DNA from 3 places in the Yersinia mollaretii ATCC 43969 genome. Region 1 is predicted to be linked to each of the others. Evidence: predicted binding sites of a transcription regulator. Region 1 holds the regulator's gene; each other region holds the start of a gene.

Region 1 (7,627 bases):
CTTGCCAGCTCACGGCCGCAGAACAGACCCCCACCGCCTGAATAAAGCGCAGGATCAATAGTTGCGTGGCCGTTTCCACCCACAGAATCCCCAAACAGCCGAGGGCAAATAACCCCAGTCCGGCTAACAGCACCGGCTTACGGCCTAATTTATCAGATACCGGCCCCCAGATAAGCTGGGCGATAGCAAAACCCGCGAGAAAAATGCTCAAGCTAGCACTGATGGATCCAGCGGAGGTTTGCAGTTCTTGTTGCATGGCCCCAAAGGCGGGTAAATACATGTCGGTGGCCAGATAACCCAACATGCTTAAACCAGCCAGATAGAACATGAAGCTAGGTGTCGTTTTCATTCTTTATTATTCTCTATTTGAAAATGTGCAGGCGCTGCTGTTGTAAATAGATTGTTGCAGGCAATTTGTGGCGGAGGGCATTCTATCCGGTGAGTGATTCTGTTGTGAAACGGTAATATTTGCGCCATGCTGTCAAAATATTTGATAGCTAAGTGATTAAGCTGAAGGGGCAGAAAATAATGTGGTCCGAATACTCACTGGATGTGGTTGACGCAGTGGCGCGTACCGGTAGCTTCAGTGCTGCTGCACAAGAATTGCACCGTGTGCCATCGGCGATAAGTTATACCGTGCGCCAACTTGAAGAGTGGCTGGCAGTGCCGCTGTTTGAACGACGTCATCGTGACGTAGAATTAACCGCCGCAGGTCTGGTTTTTATCAAAGAAGCACGTGATGTCATCAAAAAAATGAATGGCACCCGTCGTCAATGTCAACAAGTGGCGAATGGTTGGCGGGGGGAATTAACTATCGTGATAGATAAAATCGTCAAGCCCCAGCGCAGTCGCCGCTTAGTATTGGATTTTTATCGACATTTTCCTGATATCGAATTACGAGTACGTTATGAAGTATTCAATGGTGTCTGGGATGCATTGGTCGATGGACAGGCAGAAATGGCCATCGGTGCTACTCGCGCAGTGCCTGTTGGGGGGCGGTTTGTTTTTCGTGATATGGGATTTTTAAGCTGGCAGTGTGTGGTGAGTGTCAAACATCCATTAGCTCAGCTAACCGGGCCGCTGACCGATGATCAGCTCCGCCCTTATCCCTCACTTTGCCTCGAAGATACTGCGCGAAATTTGCCTAAACGAGACACCTGGACGCTAGATAATCAGCAGCGGCTGGTGGTTCCGGATTGGGTGACGGGGATCGACTGCCTGTGTGAGGGGTTATGTGTTGGCATGGTGCCCGCCCATATGGTTTCGCCACTGATTGCGCAGGGGAAACTGGCGGCGCTAAACTTGGCGGAACCGCTGCCGGATAGCCCGTGCTGCCTGACGTGGGAGCAGAATAATCATTCGCCCGCACTGGCTTGGCTGCTTGAGTATTTGGGTGACAGTGTCACGTTAAATGCAGAGTGGATGAAAGATGATACTCTATCATCATCTCGTGACTGATGATGATGGAGATCACCGCCGATAGCAGCCTGTACTATCGGCGGGAGAGGATTAACGGCGATAATCGCGGAACGGACCATCGGCAACAGAACGTCGTTCGACCAGTTTCGGGTGAACCTCAATGGTCTGGGGATCTTCGCGTTTGCTGACAATGCGGTCGAGCAGCATCGCAAAGGCCGTTTCGCCCAATCGCTCTTTCGGCTGATGAATGGTGGTGAGTGCCGGGGAGAAATAGCGCGCATTACGCACATTATCGTACCCGATCACCGAAATATCCTGCGGCACTCGCAGGCCCAGCTCATCGGCTGCGCATATTGCGCCCATCGCCATAATATCCCCGCCACAGAACACGGCGGTCGGGCGATGTTTCTGTGTCAGAATTTGATGCATGGCTTTATAACCCGATTCCGGTTCAAAATCGCCCTGAACCACCCATTCATCACGCACCGTGATATTGGCCTCCTCCAGTGCTTTAAGGAAGCCCTGATGGCGACCACCGCCGGTATTGCGGGATAACTGACCGGGGATCGCGCCTATATCACGATGACCGCGTTCAATCAGATAACGGCCAGCCAAATAGCCGCCTTCAAAGGCATTATCAATAATAGAATCAGTAAAATCGCCACGTGCCGTTCCCCAATCCATCACCACCATCGGGATATTGCGATAATCTTCGAGCATCCCCAGCAGTTGCTCGGGATATTCTGAACACATGACTAACAGCCCATCAACACGCTTTTGTGCCAACATCGCCAGATAGGCTTTCTGCTTATCCAGATTATTATGAGAGTTACATAAAATCAGCGTGTAACCCTTGCTATAACAGCTGTTTTCAACCGCTTCGATCACTTCGGCAAAATAGGGCGCTTCGCTGGATGTTGCCAATAAGCCAATGGATTTGGTGTGGTTAACTTTCAAACTGCGGGCCACAGCACTGGGCGAATAATGCAGCTCTTTAATGGCTGCCCACACGGCAGCCTTGGTATTTTCGGCGACGAAACGAGTTTTGTTAATCACATGCGAAACGGTGGTGGTGGACACACCCGCGTGTTTGGCCACATCTTTAATCGTTGCCATAAAAAAATGACTCCTAAGCTTACCTGTTACCGTCGGTAAGTATGATGTTAATCGTTTGCCTGCAGACTCGAAAACACTCAGACAGATGCATATTATTGGGCTGGAAAATGGAATCAGCGGCTTGTCTGAGAGTATTTATTGGACGTTATTAGTCGGTATGCAGTTATGAACTGCGAATTTTGTCTGATCTGGAGTCAAAGTGGAAGAGGTATTCAAAGTTATAAAGTGCGTAATGAGCACAAGATTTTTTTTCTGAATTGTGGGAAGATAATTTAACACAGTAACTTTGTGTCTTTTTCCTACTACAAACTGACCGGCTAAGGAGTTTTTATGGATACCAATCTGAAAATGTCGCTGATTACGACTGTTGGTGCGCTGGCGATGATTATTGCCTTTAGCTTCGTGGCGGTAATGAATTAATTAAGCCGCTTGCCGGTAAAATTATTAAGTAGGGCGGTTTACCCGCCCTGAGTTATTTCTGCTGATGTGCTAACACACCGCCTATCATTTATTGCCTTATCAGGCTAGATTCTTCTCAACGAATGACCAGTTAACCAGCGCCCAGAAATTCTCCAGATATTTTGGCCGCGCATTACGGTAATCAATATAATAAGCGTGCTCCCACACATCGACGGTCAGCAATGGCTTATCATTTGTGGTCAGAGGGGTTGCTGCATTAGAAGTACTGACAATCGCCAGCGTGCCATCTGCTTTTTTAACCAGCCAAGTCCAGCCTGCGCCAAAATTTTTCACTGCGGCATCGGTAAACTGCGCTTTAAACTCTGCAAATGAACCGAATGACTGATTAATGGCGTCGGCCACTTTACCCGTCGGCTCACCACCGCCATTTGGCGACAGGCAGTGCCAGTAGAAAGTGTGGTTCCAAACTTGGGCCGCATTGTTGAAGATGCCACCGCTGGAGGTTTTTACGATCTCTTCCAGTGTCTTGCCCGCAAACTCAGTCTCTTTAATCAGACTATTGAGATTAACCACATAGGTATTGTGGTGTTTTCCGTGGTGGTATTCCAGCGTTTCAGCTGAGATGTGGGGTTCCAGCGCATTTTGCGCATAAGGTAATGCCGGTAATTCAAAAGACATAGCTCTCTCCTTTCGGGGTTGCTCAGGGTGTTTGCTCCTCAAATCCCATCAATAGCCGCAGGCCATAATGTGGCGAAGAGCGGGTAAAGCATAATTGTTGTATTTTTGTTGTGGGTATTAATCTTAACAACTTTCGACAGGAATGACATTGAAAACCATAGGGTTAGAAAGGGGATTGAATGCAAACTCTTCAGGAGTCGTCACTGAGATAGGGGGAGTAAGGAAACACACACCCGACAGCGCCGCCGGATGTGTGTTGAAGGATTAGCGGATAGTTTTTGGTGTGACCACGCGACGTGCGCCCACATAATGATCTTGCCAGTAGTCGTTATCCAGCATACTAATACGGATCTCTTCGCCGGTGCGTGGAGACTGAATAAATTTGCCGTTGCCTAAATAAACGCCGACATGATCGGCAACGCCGCGATTAGCAATATTAAAGAACACCAGATCACCACTCTCTAATTCAGCCCGTTTGACTGGCGCGGCATCACGCAAGTGATACATCTCATTAGCGGTGCGCGGCATTTTTATTCTGATCACATCTTTATAGGCGTAATAAATCAGTCCGCTGCAATCAAAACCGGTATTTGGTGAGGTGCCACCCCAGCGATAAGGCTTACCGACTTGTTTCATCAGTTTACTCATTGCGGTTTGTTTGGCGTGTTGATAGCGCTTTTTATGGGCAGGGCTGAGCTTAATTTTATTATTGGCGACGAGTTCGGTGCTCGCTTTGCCTTGAGTTTTATTTCGATGCCGACCATAAGCCGCTTTTTGACTCTTTTTGACTGCCGCTGTTGTTTTGTTAGCCGCAGTTTTAATATTCGTCTTTTTGGTACTGCTGGTTTTTTTTGTCGCGGGTTTACTGACTTGTTGCGCTTTCTTCTTAATCGTTTTAGTCGTATTAGCGGCTAATTTCTTTTTATCATTATTGGCCGTTGTTTTATTTGTGGTGGTTTTGCTGGTGGACGTTTTATCGCTGGCTATTTTCGCTTTTTTGGTGCTTTTATCGGCTTTTCGCTTTTTACGATCATCAGGGCTGGCTTGACTGATCTGGCCTTTCTTTTGCTCCGCCGACACCTGTGCCTGCGGCGACGCATGCGCCAGATTTAAGAATAGCTGAGTAAACAGCAGCACAAACAGCGTAAGTATTAAACGCATAATAACGCGACCAACCTTAGCCTTAAGATGAATATGAAGAGTCACAGTATTGCCGAAACTCAGGATATAAAAAAGCGAAGACATACAGTATTCTAATCGATATTGTGAGAAAACGTTAATGGCTTCACAATTGCCGCCTTTTTATGCTTTCAATGGACTTAAATCAACCATCCGTCAACAAGTTATATTGGTCACCCTCCCGCTATTCCATTAAGAAGATAATAGTGAAGTGATGGGATCAAAAATGTTATTCTTAAGGCACATATTTGTAGCTGAGATTTAACTCTTCACTGATAGTGAAAAGCCCCTGCAAAAGATGGCGTTTTATTCCAGTGGTGACAGTCGCTACAATAGACCGTACGCAATAATTATATTAAGTAAAAGTTTGTAGCCACTCGATGGCTTGAGGAAGCAATAAATGACCACGATTGATAAAATTCAGCGCCAGATAGCAGAAAACCCAATCCTGCTGTACATGAAGGGCTCACCGAAGCTGCCAAACTGCGGTTTCTCTGCTCAGGCTGTGCAAGCGTTATCTGCCTGTGGCGAACGCTTTGCTTATGTTGATATCCTGCAAAATCCGGATATTCGTGCAGAGCTACCAAAATATGCCAACTGGCCGACATTCCCGCAGCTGTGGGTTGATGGCGAATTGGTCGGCGGTTGCGACATTCTGATGGAAATGTATCAGCGTGGCGAATTGCAACAGTTGCTGAAAGAGACCGCAGATAAATACCGTTCACAAGAAGATCAACCCGCCGCAGAGTAACAGGCGAGTTGTACAGTGAAACAAACGAAAAAGGTGGCCTGCAGGCCACCTTTTTTATATATCCGCTATTTTCTCATGAAAACCGTGTTACTCGGACTCTCCCGCCGGTATCGGCCAGCCGCCCAATTTCTTCCAGCGATTAACCAGCTCGCAGAACAACTTTGCCGTTTGCATTGTGTCATACAAGGCCGAATGCGCCTGACTGCTATCAAATGGAATGCCTGCTGTCAGGCATGCTTTTGCCAACACGGTCTGCCCAAGCACCAACCCGCTGAGTGCTGCGGTATCAAAAGTGGCGAACGGGTGGAATGGGTTGCGCTTCAAGCTGGCGCGCTCAGCGGCTGCCATCACAAAGCTATGGTCGAAATTGGCATTGTGCGCCACGATAATTGCTCGGTTGCAGCCCTGATCCTTGAGCCCTTTACGAACCGCTTTAAAAATGGCGTGTAAGGCATCGTGTTCACTGACTGCGCCACGTAACGGGTTAGTCGGGTCAATGCCATTAAACGCCAGTGCCTCAGGTTGTAGATTGGCACCTTCAAACGGTTCTACATGAAAATGCAGCGTTTCATCCGGCAGCAACCATCCCTCTTTGTTCATCTGCAATGTCACGGCGGCAATTTCTAATAATGCATCGGTTTGAGCATTAAAACCGGCGGTTTCAACATCAATTACTACGGGATAATACCCACGAAAACGGCCGCTCAGGGCGTTAAGGTCACTTTTATCTGCCATCAGTTTCTTATCTTCATCGAATTCAGCACACATTATGTCAAATTTTGGCGCAGGATGCAGGGGGATATCGTGATGAGAAAAAAGGCACCGTGAGGGTGCCTTATTGTTAATCAGTTTCCGAGGCCGTGTCCGGCGCTCTTATTCTCGATTAACTCGATTTTGTAGCCGTCGGGATCTTCGACAAATGCAATGATGGTATTACCGCCTTTGACCGGGCCAGCTTCACGAGTGACTTTTCCACCCGCCTGACGAATTTGGTCACAAGTCGCGGCAACATCGTCCACACCTAGCGCCAAATGACCAAACGCACTCCCCATCTCGTAACTGTCTACGCCCCAGTTATAGGTCAGCTCAATCACTGAGCCTTCACTTTCATCACTGTAACCGACGAATGCCAGCGAGTATTTATACTCGGTATTTTCGCTGGTACGCAGTAAACGCATCCCTAATACCTTGGTGTAGAAATCGATGGAGCGTTGCAGGTCACCGACGCGAATCATGGTATGGAGTAAGCGTTTCATAATACCTCTTTATAATCAAAAGTTTATAAGTCAAAGTCATTATAAATAAAAACTTAGCCATTATGATATAGCAATATCTTCCCGCTCACTACCTTGGCTCATTAATAGCACCAAAAAAAACAGCCAGCGAGAGTATGACTCTAACTGGCTGTTATTTAATGTATTAAACGATAAAAAACTTACAGTGTTGGGTAGTCGGTGTAGCCTTTAGCACCGCCGCCGTAGAATGTTTCGCCATCAGGCGCATTCAGTGGCGCTTGCTGTTGCAGGCGAGCAACCAGATCCGGGTTAGAAATATAGCTGCGGCCAAAAGCAACGGCATCAATGTAGCCTTTCTCTATCAGATCCTCAGCTTTTTCGGCGGTATAAGCACCCGCACCGACAATGACGCCTTTGAAGCGCGCGCGGACGGCATCACGGAACGCCTCTGAGTAAGGTTTACCACCAGCCCAATCTGGCTCAGAGATGTGCAGATAGGCGATATGACGTTTGTTTAATTCATCAATCAGATAGAGTGCTGCTTCTTCCTGATCTTCACCGTTATCCAAGCCGTTGAACGGCCCCAGCGGTGAAATACGAATACCAATATGTTCAGCACCCCATTCAGCGGCAGTGGCATCCACCACTTCCAGTGTCAGACGTGTACGGTTTTCAATGCTGCCACCATATTGGTCGGTGCGCTGATTTGAGGCCGGAGACATAAACTGATGCAGCAAATAACCATGGGCGGCATGCAGTTCGATATAGTCGAAGCCCGCTTCGCGAGCATTAGCTGTCGCCTGACGGAAATCATTAATGATGCCCGGAA
Region 2 (7,627 bases), 840 kb from region 1:
CACTTCATCTTTAAACAGCTCTTTCAGCGGCTCCACCAGTCCCAGTTTCATCTCTTTCGGCAAGCCGCCCACATTGTGGTGAGACTTAATCACATGCGCTTTACCGGTCGCAGATGCTGCGGATTCAATCACGTCTGGGTAGATAGTGCCCTGTGCCAACCATTTTACTTGCTCTTGTTTGCAGGCTTCTTCGTCGAACAGCTCAACAAAAACACGGCCAATGATTTTACGTTTTGCTTCTGGTTCATCCACACCGGCCAGTGCAGAGAGGAAACGATCTTCGGCAGCAACATGGACAATATTCAGGCCGAATTTATCGCCGAACATCTCCAGCACCTGATCTGCTTCGTTCAAACGCAGCAGGCCATTATCGACAAACACGCAGGTCAGGCGTTTGCCAATAGCACGATGCAATAGCATTGCGGTCACGGATGAGTCAACGCCGCCGGACAGGCCAAGGATCACGTGATCGTCACCAATTTGCTCACGCAAGCGGACAATAGCATCTTCAATAATGGTGGCTGGCGTCCACAGCGCTTCACAGGCACAGATATCCAGAACAAAGCGCTCCAGCAGGCGTTGGCCTTGCTTGGTGTGGGTCACTTCTGGGTGGAACTGCACGCCATAAAAACGTTTTTCTTCGTTCGCCATAATGGCAAACGGGCAGGTGTCCGTGCTGGCAACCGTCACAAAATCAGTGGGGATCGCGGTGACTTTATCGCCATGGCTCATCCACACATCCAGCACAGCTTCACCGGCTGGATTGATAGCATCTTTGATATCGCGGATAAGTGCACTATCAGTTTTAATCTCAACCTGCGCGTAACCAAATTCGCGCTGATTTGAACCTTCAACTTTGCCGCCCAACTGCATTGCCATGGTCTGCATGCCGTAGCATACACCCAGCACGGGCACACCTGCGGTGAACACATAATCAGGCGCACGCGGGCTGTCGTGTTCGGTGGTGCTTTCTGGGCCACCGGAAAGAATGATACCGCTTGGATTAAACTCACGAATCTGGGCTTCGGTCACGTCCCACGCCCATAACTCACAATAGACACCAATCTCACGAACACGGCGTGCTACCAGTTGGGTGTATTGCGAGCCGAAATCAAGAATAAGGATGCGATGCTTATGGATATTTTTTGTCATGTGCGGCAAATTCCAAAAATCCCCTTCTTACTTGATGTGACAGCGGTGTTAGCGGTTCCCCCCCGAATTACTGACTGATGTAAGCTCATCGGGGTTCATCCGTTTGCTGCCTTGCTGTCACGCCAATTAATCGGGTATTGATATTAAAATAAAAAACCGTCACCCGCCTTATCGCACGGGTGACTCTAGAGATAATCAGTAGTTAACCCATGCGATAATTCGGGGATTCTTTCGTGATGGTCACATCATGCACATGGCTCTCTTGAATACCAGCACCACTGATCCGAACAAACTCAGCTTTGGTACGCAATTCATTGATGGTGCCACAGCCGGTCAGCCCCATACATGAACGCAGACCCCCCATTTGTTGATGCACGATCTCTTTCAGCAGACCTTTGTATGCCACGCGCCCTTCAATGCCTTCCGGCACTAATTTATCGGCCGCATTGTCGGTCTGGAAGTAGCGGTCTGAGGAGCCTTTGGACATCGCGCCCAGTGAACCCATGCCGCGATAAGATTTGAATGAGCGGCCTTGATACAGTTCGATTTCACCCGGAGACTCTTCAGTTCCCGCCAACATGGAACCCACCATGACACAAGAGGCACCCGCCGCGATGGCTTTGGCAATATCACCGGAGAAACGAATACCACCATCGGCAATAACTGGAATACCGGTGCCTTCCAGCGCTTCGACGGCATCCGCAATGGCAGTAATCTGTGGTACACCGACGCCAGTAACAATACGTGTAGTACAAATTGAACCTGGGCCGATACCCACTTTAACCGCACTCACACCTGCATCCGCCAGTGCTTTTGCGCCCGAGCCAGTCGCGACGTTACCGCCCACGATTTGTAAGTTAGGATATTTAGCACGGGTTTCGCGGATACGTTGTAGAACACCTTCGGAGTGACCGTGGGAGGAGTCGATCAGCAGAACATCAACGCCAGCGGCAACCAGCGCGTCGATGCGCTCTTCGTTACCGGCACCCGCGCCGACAGCAGCACCGACACGCAGGCGGCCGTGTTCATCTTTACAGGCGTTTGGCTTGCGTTCTGCTTTTTGGAAGTCTTTCACGGTGATCATGCCGCGCAGGTGGAAGCTGTCATCAACAACTAACACTTTTTCGACCCGTTTTTCATGCATTTTTTGCAGTACAACTTCGCGAGCTTCACCTTCCTTGACGGTAACCAAACGATCTTTCGGTGTCATCACCGCCGTCACGGGTTGTTCCAAGTCGGTAACGAAACGAACATCACGGCCAGTGATGATCCCAACCAGCTCATAATCTTCGGTCACTACCGGATAACCGGCAAAACCATTACGGGCAGTCAGCTCTTTAACTTGGCGAAGAGTGGTGGTTGGTGTGACAGTCTGTGGCTCAGTGACAACGCCACTTTCATGCTTTTTCACCCGGCTAACTTCTTCAGCCTGACGCTCAATGGACATATTTTTGTGGATGAAACCTAAACCGCCCTCTTGTGCCAGCGCAATGGCCAGACGAGCTTCGGTAACAGTATCCATTGCTGCGGAGAGCATCGGGATATTTAGGCGGATAGTTGCGGTCAGTTGAGTGCCAAGTTCCGCCGTATTGGGCAGCACTGTGGAGTGGGCTGGAACCAGAAGAACGTCGTCAAATGTTAGTGCTTCTTTCTTGATACGTAGCATGGGCAATATCTCACCAAGGTGAATGTGAAAAGATAAAATATTGCCGTGGCATTCTACAGAGCGTAACCGATTGCCTCCAGTACTTTCTCATAATATTTCTTGCCAACCAATGTGAGGCAGGTAATATCGATCGATTAAGTGCTTGTTTTAAAATTTGATCCGGGTCACATGCCACTATCTTCTGCATCATCAATTTTTACGGTCAGCCGCCTTAATCAGACGGTACGACAGCTGCTGGAAATGGAAATGGGCCAGATTTGGCTCACTGCCGAGATATCCAACTTCTCCCAGCCGTCGTCCGGTCACTGGTATTTCACCCTGAAAGACGATCGGGCGCAGGTGCGTTGCGCGATGTTCCGCAACACCAATCGCCGCACCACTTTCCGCCCGCAAAATGGTCAACAAGTGTTGGTTAGGGCATCGATTACGCTGTACGAACCCCGTGGTGACTATCAATTAATCGCGGAGAGCATGCAGCCTGCCGGTGATGGATTACTGCAACAACAGTTCGAGCAGCTCAAACAGCAATTAGCCGCAGAAGGGCTTTTTGACCAGAGTGGTAAGCAATCACTACCCAGCCCAGCCAAGCAGGTCGGGGTGATTACCTCCTCCAGCGGAGCTGCGCTACACGACGTTTTACAGGTTTTACAGCGCCGTGACCCCTCGCTACCCGTGATTATTTACCCGACAGCGGTGCAAGGTGTCGATGCGCCATTGCAGATAGTCCGCGCCATCCAGCTCGCTAATTTACGCGCCGAATGCGATGTATTGATTGTTGGGCGCGGTGGCGGTTCGCTGGAAGACTTGTGGAGTTTCAATGATGAGCGGGTTGCGCGCGCCATCTTTAACAGCCGCATTCCGATTGTCAGTGCTGTTGGCCATGAAACCGATATCACTATTGCTGATTTTGTCGCTGATTTACGTGCCCCGACCCCTTCCGCTGCCGCAGAGTTAGTCAGCCGCAACCAGATTGAGTTGGTTAGGCAAATACAGGGGCAGCAGCAACGGATGGAAATGGCGATGGATTACTATCTGGCGCAGCGTGGGCAGCAATTCACCCGCCTCGAACACCGCCTACAGCAACAACACCCCCATTTGCGTTTGGCACGCCAGCAAACACTACTGTTGAAGCTGCAACGCCGCTTGGAAGAGAGCGCACAGACCCAGATTCGCTTATTAGGCAGGCGTACCGAACGGCTCCAGCAGCGCTTGGTTCAAGCCCAGCCGCAAGGGCAGATTCACCGTTATCATCAGCGGGTACAGCAGCAAGAGTACCGTTTGCGTCAAGCATTGGAGCGCCAACTCAATAGTTACCGTCAACGCTTTGGCATCGCCTGCTCCCAGCTCGAAGCTGTTAGCCCATTGGCAACGCTGGCCCGCGGCTATAGCGTCACGCAGACCCCGGCGGGCGTATTACTCAAGACCACCAAGCAAGTGCAAGCGGGCGATAAATTGACCACTCGGCTGCAAGATGGTTGGGTGGAGAGTGAAATAACCCAAATCAATGTGGCGAAGAAGCCTCGCCAGCGTAAAGCGGCAAAAGAGTAGCGGAACAGCTGTAGCCTATCGTTGCGCTATCAAACTGCTGGCAGGTAACTAAAACGAACACGGCTTTTCGAAATCAGTCCATGGCCCTGCTGGCAAAAATAATCGACTGCGCCACAAGCTTTAAGCACTTGTAGCGACTTGCCGCAATCGGGGCAATTTGCCTGCTGCTGATAGTTGCCATGGCAGTTGGCGCAATGATAGTGACCACTGACTTCAGTCATCACTTGCTGGCAAACCGGACATAACGCATCCATCACATCTCTCCTGTATTTCAGTTAAAAACTCACATCACGCCCAATGAACGTAAGAAATAGATCCCAAGCGCTGTGGTGAAGAATGACCCAACCGTGGTGAGTGCAATAATATTCGCCGCCAAGGTGGCATTGCCCCCCATCGCACGAGTCATCACATAGCTGCCTGCGGCAGTTGGGGTGGCGGAAAAGAGGAAGATAATCCCCAGTGTCGCGCCACGAAAGCCCATCAGCAAGCCACCGAGGGTCATTAATATTGGCACCACGAATAGTTTAGCTACCGAGGATAACGCCGCCACATTAGACGAACGAAACATCGCATGCCAATCGAGACTGGCTCCGGTACACAATAATGCCAGCGGAAGTGCTAGCGCAGAGATATAGCTACCAGTTTGTACAATCACCGTAGGAATAGGTAATTGGGTCTGAGCATAGGCTAAACCGCACAGTAAACCAATAATCAGGGGGTTAGTCACAATACTGCGTAACAAAGAGATCTTGCTGATTCTTCCGCCCTGTCCGGCTTGCAAGCTTCGCGTTAGCGTGATCACTGATAGCATATTAAATAATATCACTGTCACCGTCAGATACATCGACCCTAGCGCAACCCCTTCGGCACCATAGGCGGTCATGGCGAAAGCCAGGCCAACAATCGCCGTATTGGCCCTAAATCCGCCCTGCACAAAAACACCGCGCTCTTTCGGGTCTTTGACCAGCCACTTGGCTGAGAACTCGAGTAACAAGAAGGTGAGTAAAGTCCCGACGGCACCATAGATCACTAGTGGCAGGTTATCCATCAGACTTACGTTATTGGTGGCGACACTGAAAAACAGCAAGCAAGGGAGCGCGAGATTAAAAACCAGACGGGTCGCCCCATCGCAAAAGCGGTCATCCAACAAACCACCGCGCCGTAGCAGCACACCGAGCAACATCATCAGCAAGTTAGGGACGGTAACACCGAATGCGAAACTCCAAGTTTCCCATGACATGGCGGTTTCACTCCTTTTGTCTACCGTTAAGCGGCACAAGCCGAGGGTTGCCAAAATGGCATCTTAAATACGGTGCGCTAAAAAAGCAAAAAGCGCGGAATATCCGCGCTTTGCTGTAGTTACTTGCTTTTTTTCAGGTGTGAAACCAAGCGCTTACGTTTACGCATCTGATTCGGCGTCAAGGTATTGCGTTTACCCGCAAACGGGTTCTCACCCTCTTTAAACTGAATGCGAATTGGTGTACCCATTACTTTCAGTGAACGTCGGAAGTAATTCATCAGATAGCGTTTGTAAGAGTCTGACAAATCCGTCACCTGATTGCCGTGGATAACCACAATCGGCGGGTTATAACCCCCGGCATGGGCATACTTCAGCTTCACACGACGACCGCGAACTAACGGAGGTTGATGGTCTTCCTCCGCCATTTGCATAATACGGGTCAGTAATGAAGTCCCCACTCGCTTGGTAGAGCAATCATAAGCTTCCTGTATGGATTCAAACAGGTTACCCACGCCACTGCCGTGCAAAGCAGAAATAAAGTGAATACGGGCAAAGTCAACAAAGCCAAGACGCAGGTCCAGCATATCTTTAACCTGCGCACGGGCCTCTTCTGTCATGCCATCCCATTTATTGACGGCAATAACGAGTGAGCGCCCACTATTCAGAATAAAGCCTAGCAGCGACAGATCCTGATCCGAAATACCATCACGAGCATCAATCACCAACAGCACAACGTTGGAATCTTCGATGGCCTGCAATGTTTTAATTACTGAGAATTTTTCAACCGTTTCAGTGACTTTGCCACGCTTACGGACACCAGCGGTGTCTATGAGCACATATTCACGTTCATCACGGGTCATCGGGATATAAATACTGTCACGGGTGGTGCCCGGCAGGTCATATACCACCACACGATCTTCACCGAGGATGCGGTTGGTTAGTGTGGACTTACCTACGTTAGGACGCCCGACAATAGCCAACTTGATTGGTAGAGAACGCGGATCGAAATCATCTTCTACGTCATCTTCCGGGATTTCGTCACCATCAGCTTCCTGTGCAGCCCAATAGGCAGCATTGGCCTCTTCATCGGTCAGCTCAACTTCAGGCTCTTCGGCATCAATATAAGGTGCCATTACATCTTCAATCAGTTGGGTAACGCCACGACCATGGGAAGCCGCAATAGCATGTACTTCACCCAAGCCTAATGAATAGAAGTCGGCAGTAGCTGTGTCTGGATCAATACCATCAGTTTTGTTGGCAACCAAAAAGGTGGCTTTCTCACGGCTACGCAGATGTTGCGCAATGCCCTGATCAGCAGGCATCAGCCCAGCGCGTGCATCAACCATAAACAGGACAATATCGGCCTCTTCAATCGCCAATAACGATTGACCAGCCATCTTGGTTTCTACACCATCTTCTGTGCCATCAATACCTCCGGTATCGATAACAATAAACTCATGACCCTCAACCTCGGCACGACCATATTTACGGTCACGCGTTAGTCCGGGAAAGTCCGCAACTAACGCATCACGGGTGTGCGTTAAACGGTTAAATAGAGTGGATTTACCCACATTCGGGCGCCCGACCAGCGCGATGACAGGTATCATTGTTGAAGCCTCATTACTTAATTTTCAAAGCGTTACAGCGCTGCATCAAACCGCAACAGCACAGTTTTTAGAAGACAAACGGCCCCTGAACATCAGGAGCCGCTTTAAATCCTTCGTCCTTGACGTTGCAGCGATGTGATTTGCTGTAACGTCAAAAACTTTGGGTATTGGCCTGTTAAACAGGCACTGAATCAGAATTAACGGGTGAACGCGTAAACCGTGCCGCCTCTTGCCTGAACCAACAGCTTATCGCTGGCAACGACTGGCGCACTGAGGAAGCCAGAGCTATCCACGCTCTGTTGAGCAACAAACCGGCCATCATCAGTATTCACCCAATGCAGATAACCTTCGGCATCACCGACAACCAGATAGCCATTATACATCACTGGCGCAGTCAAGTTACGATGTAATAAA
Region 3 (7,627 bases), 400 kb from region 1:
ACCGCTGGTTTACCGTCTGGGTTGCCACAGAGTTCCCAGTAAATCTGATGCCCATCGCCGGTGTCTAATAAACCACTGTCGTAGGGTTCATACGCTGGATAAAGCCCACGTAACTGTTCCATTATTTTTCCATGTTTGTTATTAGACATTAAAGTTATCAAAGCCTATACAGCACGCAGGGTCAACGATAAAACATCACATTTACGCCAATCGGCCCATTAATTCTATCAACTGGCGATAATTGCACCGTATCTCAATCAAATGTGTGGTGTAAGATCACAATATGGCGCACATTAAACAGTAACAAGAGAGATTACGATTTAATAATCTTCTTGTTAAACAATACATTAATTACAGTGATGGTTTATCCACTTGCAACTGGTCACCATAAGGTGGTTAATAGGTGGGCGTACCAACCTAACCGAAGGTAAAGAGAGGCAAGCCATGAGTAAGGGAATGGACAGCAAAAAGAACGCGAAGAAAAAGCCACTAAAAACGCCAGCTGAGAAAAAGGCTGACAAACGCGCTAAGAAGTCATCTTCTTCCAGCGCAGAATAACGGGTTTTTCGTCTCGTTAGTCAACCCGCCCTGAAAGGCGGGTTTTTTGTTGCCAATTATCATGGATAGGCATGAGAGGCCAAGTATCTATTTTCGTATGATCGATACTGAAACTCACTGATCTTACGCCAGATATGCGCCATACCCTGACGCATTACCTGACGTAATGTGCTGGGCTATATCAAGCGAGGGCAAGAATGAATGCGTACTCCAAAGCGATATCCTCATACGCTTTGAAACGCCCTGATTTGCCGCCATGACCAGAATCCATATCGGTATAAAGCAGCAGTTGATGATCATCCGTTTTCAATTCACGTAGCTTCGCGACCCACTTTGCCGGTTCCCAATATTGAACCTGAGAGTCGTGCAAACCGGTAGTGACCAACATGTGCGGGTAATCTTGGGCTTTAACCTGATCGTATGGGCTGTATTGCTTGATGTAATCATAATACGCCTTATCGTTCGGATTGCCCCATTCATCATATTCGCCGGTGGTGAGCGGGATTGACTCATCCAGCATCGTCGTGACCACATCAACAAATGGCACCTGTGCCACTACACCTTTGTATAATTCAGGCGCTTGATTGATTACCGCCCCCATCAGCAAACCTCCCGCGCTGCCCCCCATAGCAAACACACGGTTGGCATCACCATAACCTTCGGCTATCAGCGTTTTAGTGACATCAATAAAATCATTAAATGTATTTAACTTATTGAGCAACTTGCCATCTTCATACCATTGTTGGCCTAACTCACCGCCACCGCGAATATGCGCCATCGCAAAGACAAAACCACGATCCAGCAAACTTAAACGACTGCCACTGAATGCAGGGTCAATACTGCTGCCGTATGAGCCGTAGCCATAGACCAACAGCGGGTTAGCGCCCGAAATAAAGTGGTCGCGATGATACACCAGCGAGACCGGGATTTTGACCCCATCGGTTGCTGTGACCCAAATCCGTTCGCTGCGATACTTTTCTGGCGTGAAATTCTTCACTTCCTGCTGTTTGAGCAACTGACGCGCACCGGTGTCCATATTCAGCTCAAACATGGAGCTTGGTGTGGTCATGGAAGAATAGCCATAGCGCAGCAGTTCAGTTTCGGGTTCAGGGTTATACGCCAGCCAAGTCACATAAGTAGGATCATCAAAAGTGATGGATTTCTCTTCTCCCGTTACCCAGTGAATTTGTCGCAGATGCGTTAACCCTTCACTGCGCTCCTCCACCACCAACCAGTCGCGGAATAAGCTGAACCCCTCTAGCATGACATCCACTCTTGGCGCAATGAGTGGCAGCCACTGGGATTCATCAGCAAAATCACTTAGCGTTTTGCCCTCTTGGGCTATTTTGTACAGCCCAAAATTTTTGCCATCTTTATTTGAGCGAACATAGAAATGTTGCTTATAGTGGTCCAAGCCATATTCATGGTCTTTCCGGCGAGGGGCAAACAACTGCGGCTCCGGCTCAGACTGGTTAGCATCCAGCAGTAGAATTTCTGAGGTTGTGGTACTGCTTAAGTGGATAACGATATAGCGCTCAGAAGTGGTTTTTTCCAAACTAACATAAAAAGTATCGTCATTTTCCTGATAGATCAGCTGGTCCGAGTTAGGATCACTCCCCACTAGGTGGCGATAGACCTGATAAGGCAATAATGTTTTTTCATGTTTGCGCACGTAATAGAGCGTTTTTGAGTCATTGGCCCACTCAAAATTCCCCGATGTATTGCTGATAACTTCCTCATGCCAGACACCTGTTTGTAAATGTTTTACCCGAATATCATATTGGCGACGCGATAAGAAATCCTCTGCCACTGCCAATAGCTGGTTATCTGGACTGACATCCAATCCGCCTAAAGTGTAAAACTCGCTGTCTGCTGCGCGTTGGTTACCGTCTATCAAGGTTTCCCAACTGCTGTCCGCCCAGACCGGCTGGCGTACATAAATTGCGTATTCATTGCCCGGTTCGAAACGCGTCTGATAACGGTAGCCGTTACGGACATAGGGGACGGACTCTTCTTGCGGCGGAATGCGAGAAACCATCTCTTGGTACAGGGTCTCACGTAAGGGTTGCTGCGGTTTCAGCACCTCGTCAGTGAAAGCATTTTCAGCTTGCAAATAGTTCAGAACATCAACATCCGTGCGCTCATCATCACGTAGCCAATAGTAATCATCGACACGGGTATCGCCGTGCATCGTGATCGGATAAGGGCGTTTATCTGCCTTTGGGGGTGTGGTCATGGGTTGAGTTATCCATCTGTGTTCGTTAGCGCGAGAGTGACACGATTACCTGCCAATGCCAAGTATCAACAGGGGCTTATCATTTTGCAGTTTGAGTCCAATCTTATGATAAACAAGATGATAAGCAGGTGTGGGCTTGTTGATGCCTGCACCTGTTTGGCTGTGATTAGCTAAATTTTTATATCTGGCTTCAAGGATGGAGGGTAGTGTGTCCGCGCTGCTTGATTAGCTCCGAGTAAACTCAATCACATAGAACTGTTCCAAGCCCGGATAGATCGCCTTAATCACCTTTTTTAGCTCATCCAAGGACATATTCTCTTGCTCAGCATGGCGTTCAGTCAGAGCATCCAATGTGATCGGCGTGACCGAAGTGACCTTGATGTGGCAGAAGAAGACACCATCTTCATTGCGACAGACACGCAGAGTTTCTCCTGAGCGAAAATCGGATTCACTGCTATCTCGGATAGTGATCGTCTTACGATCCGCCAGAATATCCGCCTCGAAGCGGCGAAAGAAGGTGATTTCACGACTCATTTTAGATCCCTTTTTTCACTTTCTACCGAAAGTTGGCAGATTAAGCGGCTTGATTTTCTTCAGGTTTGGCTTTCTTCTCGGGTGCCCTTTTTTCCGACTTTACTTTAGGTTGCCCATCAACGGGGGTCGCAGGGTGGGTGCCACGACGAATTTTATTTCAACGGCCATGAATAAATGTCCTTTTTGCTTACAGGTAACTGTACATAAACACAGTATAATGTGATTTATCGGGGGGATGCAACCTCCATCGCCCCCACTGTGATTACTTTAATAGACGGGCTTTACAGTTTTTGCCTTTGATCTTGCCTTGTTGCAGTTGCTGCAAGGCGCGTTTGGCGCTGGCCTTGCGGATAGCAACATAGGCATGCACTGGGAACATGTCGATTTTACCCACATCGGCAGCAGTCAGGCCGGCCTCACCAGTGAGTGCACCCAGAATGTCGCCGGGGCGAATTTTGGCTTTGCGCCCACCGTCAATGCATAACGTCACCATCTCTGGCTCCAGTAGGGTGTTAGCACTGCGGCTCACCTGCTCTGCGGGCGTCCACTTCACCTTAATTTGCAGATAGTCCTCAATCGCATGGGCGCGGGTCATTTCTTGTGGAGTACAGAGGCTGACAGCAAGGCCACTCATCCCTGCCCGCCCGGTACGGCCAATGCGGTGCACATGCACTTCAGGATCAAATGCCAGTTCGAAGTTCACCACCAGCTCCAGATCTTTAATGTCCAGACCTCGGGCGGCAACATCCGTAGCAACCAACACGCGGCAACTGCGGTTAGCAAAACGGACCAACACCTGATCACGGTCACGCTGCTCTAAGTCACCGTGCAGGGCCAACACACTGATGCCACGGGATTCCAAGGCTTCGTAAACGCTTTGGCAATCTTTTTTGGTGTTACAAAACACCACAGCAGAGGCGGGCTGATAGTGGCTAAGCACCGAGATCAACAGCGGTAACCGTTTTTCGCGGGTAGTTTCAAAGAACACCTGCTCAATGGCGGGCGCTTCATCGCCATCTTCCACTTCAACATTGACGGGTTCGCGCTGAACCCGCGCACTGATTTGTTCAATGCCGACCGGATAAGTGGCGGAGAACAGCAGCGTTTGGCGCTGTGGTGGGGTGTAGGCAATCACATCATTGATGGCGTCGGTGAACCCCATATCCAACATGCGGTCGGCTTCATCCAAGACCAGAATTTTGAGGTCATCCAGCACCAGTGTTTTTTTGCGTAAATGTTCCTGAATACGCCCCGGCGTGCCCACGACGATATGAGGCGCATGTATCAGAGAATCCAGTTGATGGCCCATTGGTTGGCCACCACACAAAGTGAGGATTTTGATGTTCTGGGTGAAACGAGCCAGACGGCGCAGCTCTTTGCTGACCTGATCAGCCAATTCGCGGGTCGGACACAGCACTAATGCTTGAGTCACAAACTCACCCACCGCAATTTTGTCTAGCAAACCAATGCCGAATGCGGCGGTTTTGCCACTGCCGGTTTTGGCCTTCGCGCGGACATCCTGCCCATTGAGAATTGCCGGCAGCGCTGCGGCCTGTACCGGTGTCATTTCGGTATAGCCAAGTTCATTAAGATTGGACAACTGCTCAGCAGGCAGTGTCAGGGTAGAAAAGGAGGTTGTGCTCACGGCAATAACTCTTATAACTGGATGGAATGGCAGCGATGGCCTGAAGGCAAGCGCAATATTTTGGCGCGATAATAGCAGAAATGGGGCCATGGCCGGAACAATAGTGCAAAAACACGCGCAAAATAGCGCTGATGCTGCCCGGCAATCGCCGCTCTCATCCCGCCCAAATGGATACGCAATCGTTTTCGTTGCTATTTTACTTTATACTGACGCCCATAAAATTGATCGCACGTCGAATGAATGTGTCATTTTCTCACTGATGTAGGTATCTAACTATGCTAACGATTGGAACCGCTTTGCGCCCAGGCGCGACCCGTGTCATGCTTTTAGGCTCTGGCGAATTGGGCAAAGAAGTGGCAATTGAATGCCAGAGACTCGGGCTGGAAGTGATTGCTGTTGATCGCTATGCGGATGCACCCGCGATGCATGTTGCCCATCGCAGCCATGTGATTAATATGCTGGATGGTGCGGCGCTGAAGCAGTTAGTTGAGCAGGAAAAACCTCACTATATCGTGCCGGAAATTGAAGCTATCGCCACCGATATGCTGGTTGAATTAGAGCAAATGGGTCAGCGCGTGGTGCCTTGCGCAGAAGCGACCCGCCTGACAATGAACCGTGAAGGTATTCGCCGTTTGGCGGCAGAAACGCTGCAATTACCCACCTCCAGCTACCGTTTCGCGGATACTGAAAGTGCATTTCGTCAGGCCGTGAATGACATTGGCTATCCGTGCATTGTTAAGCCCGTCATGAGCTCCTCCGGTAAAGGACAGAGTTTGATCCGCAATGAAGGGCAACTTAAGACGGCGTGGGATTACGCGCAGTTGGGTGGCCGGGCTGGCGGTGGGCGAGTGATTGTCGAGGGGCTGGTACACTTTGATTTTGAAATTACGCTGCTAACCATCAGCGCGGTTGATGGTATTCATTTCTGTGCGCCTATCGGTCATCGTCAGGAAGATGGCGATTACCGTGAATCCTGGCAGCCACAGGTGATGAGTGATGTGGCATTGGCACGGGCAAAAGAGATCGCCGCTCAAGTTGTGACGGCACTCGGTGGCCACGGGCTATTTGGTGTGGAGCTGTTTGTGTGTGGCGATGAGGTTATTTTCAGCGAAGTCTCACCGCGCCCGCACGATACCGGGATGGTGACCCTGATTTCGCAAAACATGTCTGAGTTCGCACTCCATGTCCGCGCATTTCTTGGGTTGCCGATTGGCACTATTCGCCAATATGGCGCAGCGGCATCAGCGGTGATTTTACCTGAATTAACCAGTCAAAATATCAGTTACCACGGGCTGGAAACTGCGCTAGCAGGTGATACGCAAATCCGCTTATTTGGTAAGCCGGAAATTGTCGGGAAACGGCGTTTAGGGGTAGCACTGGCCGTTGCTGATGATATTAGCTCCGCCATTGAGGTGGCAAAGCGTGCAGCGGGAGCGGTCGTGGTGAGTGGGAAGTAGCCCGTCACCTAAAATGAAAACCCGCCGTTAATGGCGGGTTTTGCGGTTTAATCAGCAGTACAGAGATTACCCCTCATACTGATCTTCGATTTCATCCGCATCTTGCTCATTATCGCGGCGATAGTCAGACTCACCATGCTCTTCAAAATCAGTGTCTTCAAAGATAGCCATAGATTGGGGATCGTCTTTGTGCCGCTCACGGATCTCAGCGGCGACCAAGGCAATCGCCTCGCCACTGCTCATGCCTTCCGACATGAATTTGTGAATACGTTCAACAGCTTCTTGCTGCTCCTCGTGGGAAAGTGAAGGCATACCCGCTAGCATTGATTTATCTCCTACATATAATTGATCAAGTATACCCGTTTATTCTGGTCTGCGGTGAATTGACTGCCCTCGACAGAACTGAGACCAACCCTCGGGCAATTTATGCTAATCTTCTCCACGACCCCATGTTCACCAACACCCTTCCCACCGAAAGAAAAGAATAGCGACTCATGAGTGTGAAATCCCTGACCTTCAAAGCATTGCCCTATCAGCCCGACGCCCTGCTCCAGCAATTTACTCCACTGGCCAACCAAACTTGGGCCATGTTGCTACACTCCGGATTCGCCGAGCACGCCCATAATCGGTTTGATATTTTGGTCGCCGACCCCTTAGTCACCCTTACCACTCGAGGGGAACAGACTGAAATTGTCACGGCTCAAGGGCAAACATTCTCATCCGAAGATCCATTCAGGTTATTGCAGCAAGAGTTGGATAAATTCGCGCCAACAATGTCGCCACATCCAGATCTGCCGTTTTTGGGCGGGGCATTGGGGCTATTTGGTTATGATCTGGGTCGTCGAATTGAGCGGGTGCCGACACTGGCCGAGCAGGATATCGCCTTGCCCGATATGGTTGTGGGTCTGTATGACTGGGCGCTGATTGCCGATCACCACTTGCAGCAGCTCACTCTGGTGTGCCACGGTGATGCCGATCAGCGTTTACAGTGGCTGCATCAGCAAAAAACAAGTGACACTGTCACGCCATTCAAGCTCACTAGCTCATGGCAAGCCAATATGACGCGCGAGCAATATGGCGAAAAATTCCGCCAAATTCAGGCCTACCTGCACAGCGGTGATTGCTATCAAATCAATCTGGCGCAGAGATTCAGTGCAGAATATCAGGGCAATGAGTGGCAAGCCTTTCTCGCGCTGA

What was found. Region 1 encodes PurR, which represses purine synthesis genes. Its sites were predicted from a motif close to CANGCAAACGTTTGCNTG; they were not measured.
Region 2: the regulator PurR is predicted to act here: its motif matches at 2,878-2,895, upstream of guaB (IMP dehydrogenase).
Region 3: the regulator PurR is predicted to act here: its motif matches at 5,146-5,163, upstream of purT (formate-dependent phosphoribosylglycinamide formyltransferase).

The regions. Positions count from the first base shown of each region.
Region 1 is NZ_CP054043.1:3,634,306-3,641,932, reverse strand. It holds gene punC (purine nucleoside transporter PunC) at 1-349, opposite strand, end outside; gene punR (DNA-binding transcriptional activator PunR) at 529-1,458, shown strand; gene purR (HTH-type transcriptional repressor PurR) at 1,510-2,535, opposite strand; gene cydH (cytochrome bd-I oxidase subunit CydH) at 2,866-2,955, shown strand; gene sodB (superoxide dismutase [Fe]) at 3,055-3,633, opposite strand; gene HRD69_RS16230 (C40 family peptidase) at 3,898-4,794, opposite strand; gene HRD69_RS16225 (Grx4 family monothiol glutaredoxin) at 5,213-5,563, shown strand; gene rnt (ribonuclease T) at 5,651-6,298, opposite strand; gene gloA (lactoylglutathione lyase) at 6,409-6,819, opposite strand; gene nemA (alkene reductase) at 6,999-7,627, opposite strand, start outside.
Region 2 is NZ_CP054043.1:4,471,223-4,478,849, forward strand. It holds gene guaA (glutamine-hydrolyzing GMP synthase) at 1-1,152, opposite strand, end outside; gene guaB (IMP dehydrogenase) at 1,355-2,818, opposite strand; gene xseA (exodeoxyribonuclease VII large subunit) at 2,987-4,366, shown strand; gene HRD69_RS19860 (zinc ribbon domain-containing protein) at 4,396-4,620, opposite strand; gene HRD69_RS19865 (AEC family transporter) at 4,650-5,606, opposite strand; gene der (ribosome biogenesis GTPase Der) at 5,726-7,213, opposite strand; gene bamB (outer membrane protein assembly factor BamB) at 7,411-7,627, opposite strand, start outside.
Region 3 is NZ_CP054043.1:3,229,774-3,237,400, reverse strand. It holds gene pip (prolyl aminopeptidase) at 1-122, opposite strand, end outside; gene HRD69_RS14425 (S9 family peptidase) at 740-2,794, opposite strand; gene yqfB (N(4)-acetylcytidine aminohydrolase) at 3,020-3,328, opposite strand; gene dbpA (ATP-dependent RNA helicase DbpA) at 3,591-4,973, opposite strand; gene purT (formate-dependent phosphoribosylglycinamide formyltransferase) at 5,249-6,430, shown strand; gene HRD69_RS14405 (YoaH family protein) at 6,497-6,754, opposite strand; gene pabB (aminodeoxychorismate synthase component 1) at 6,925-7,627, shown strand, end outside.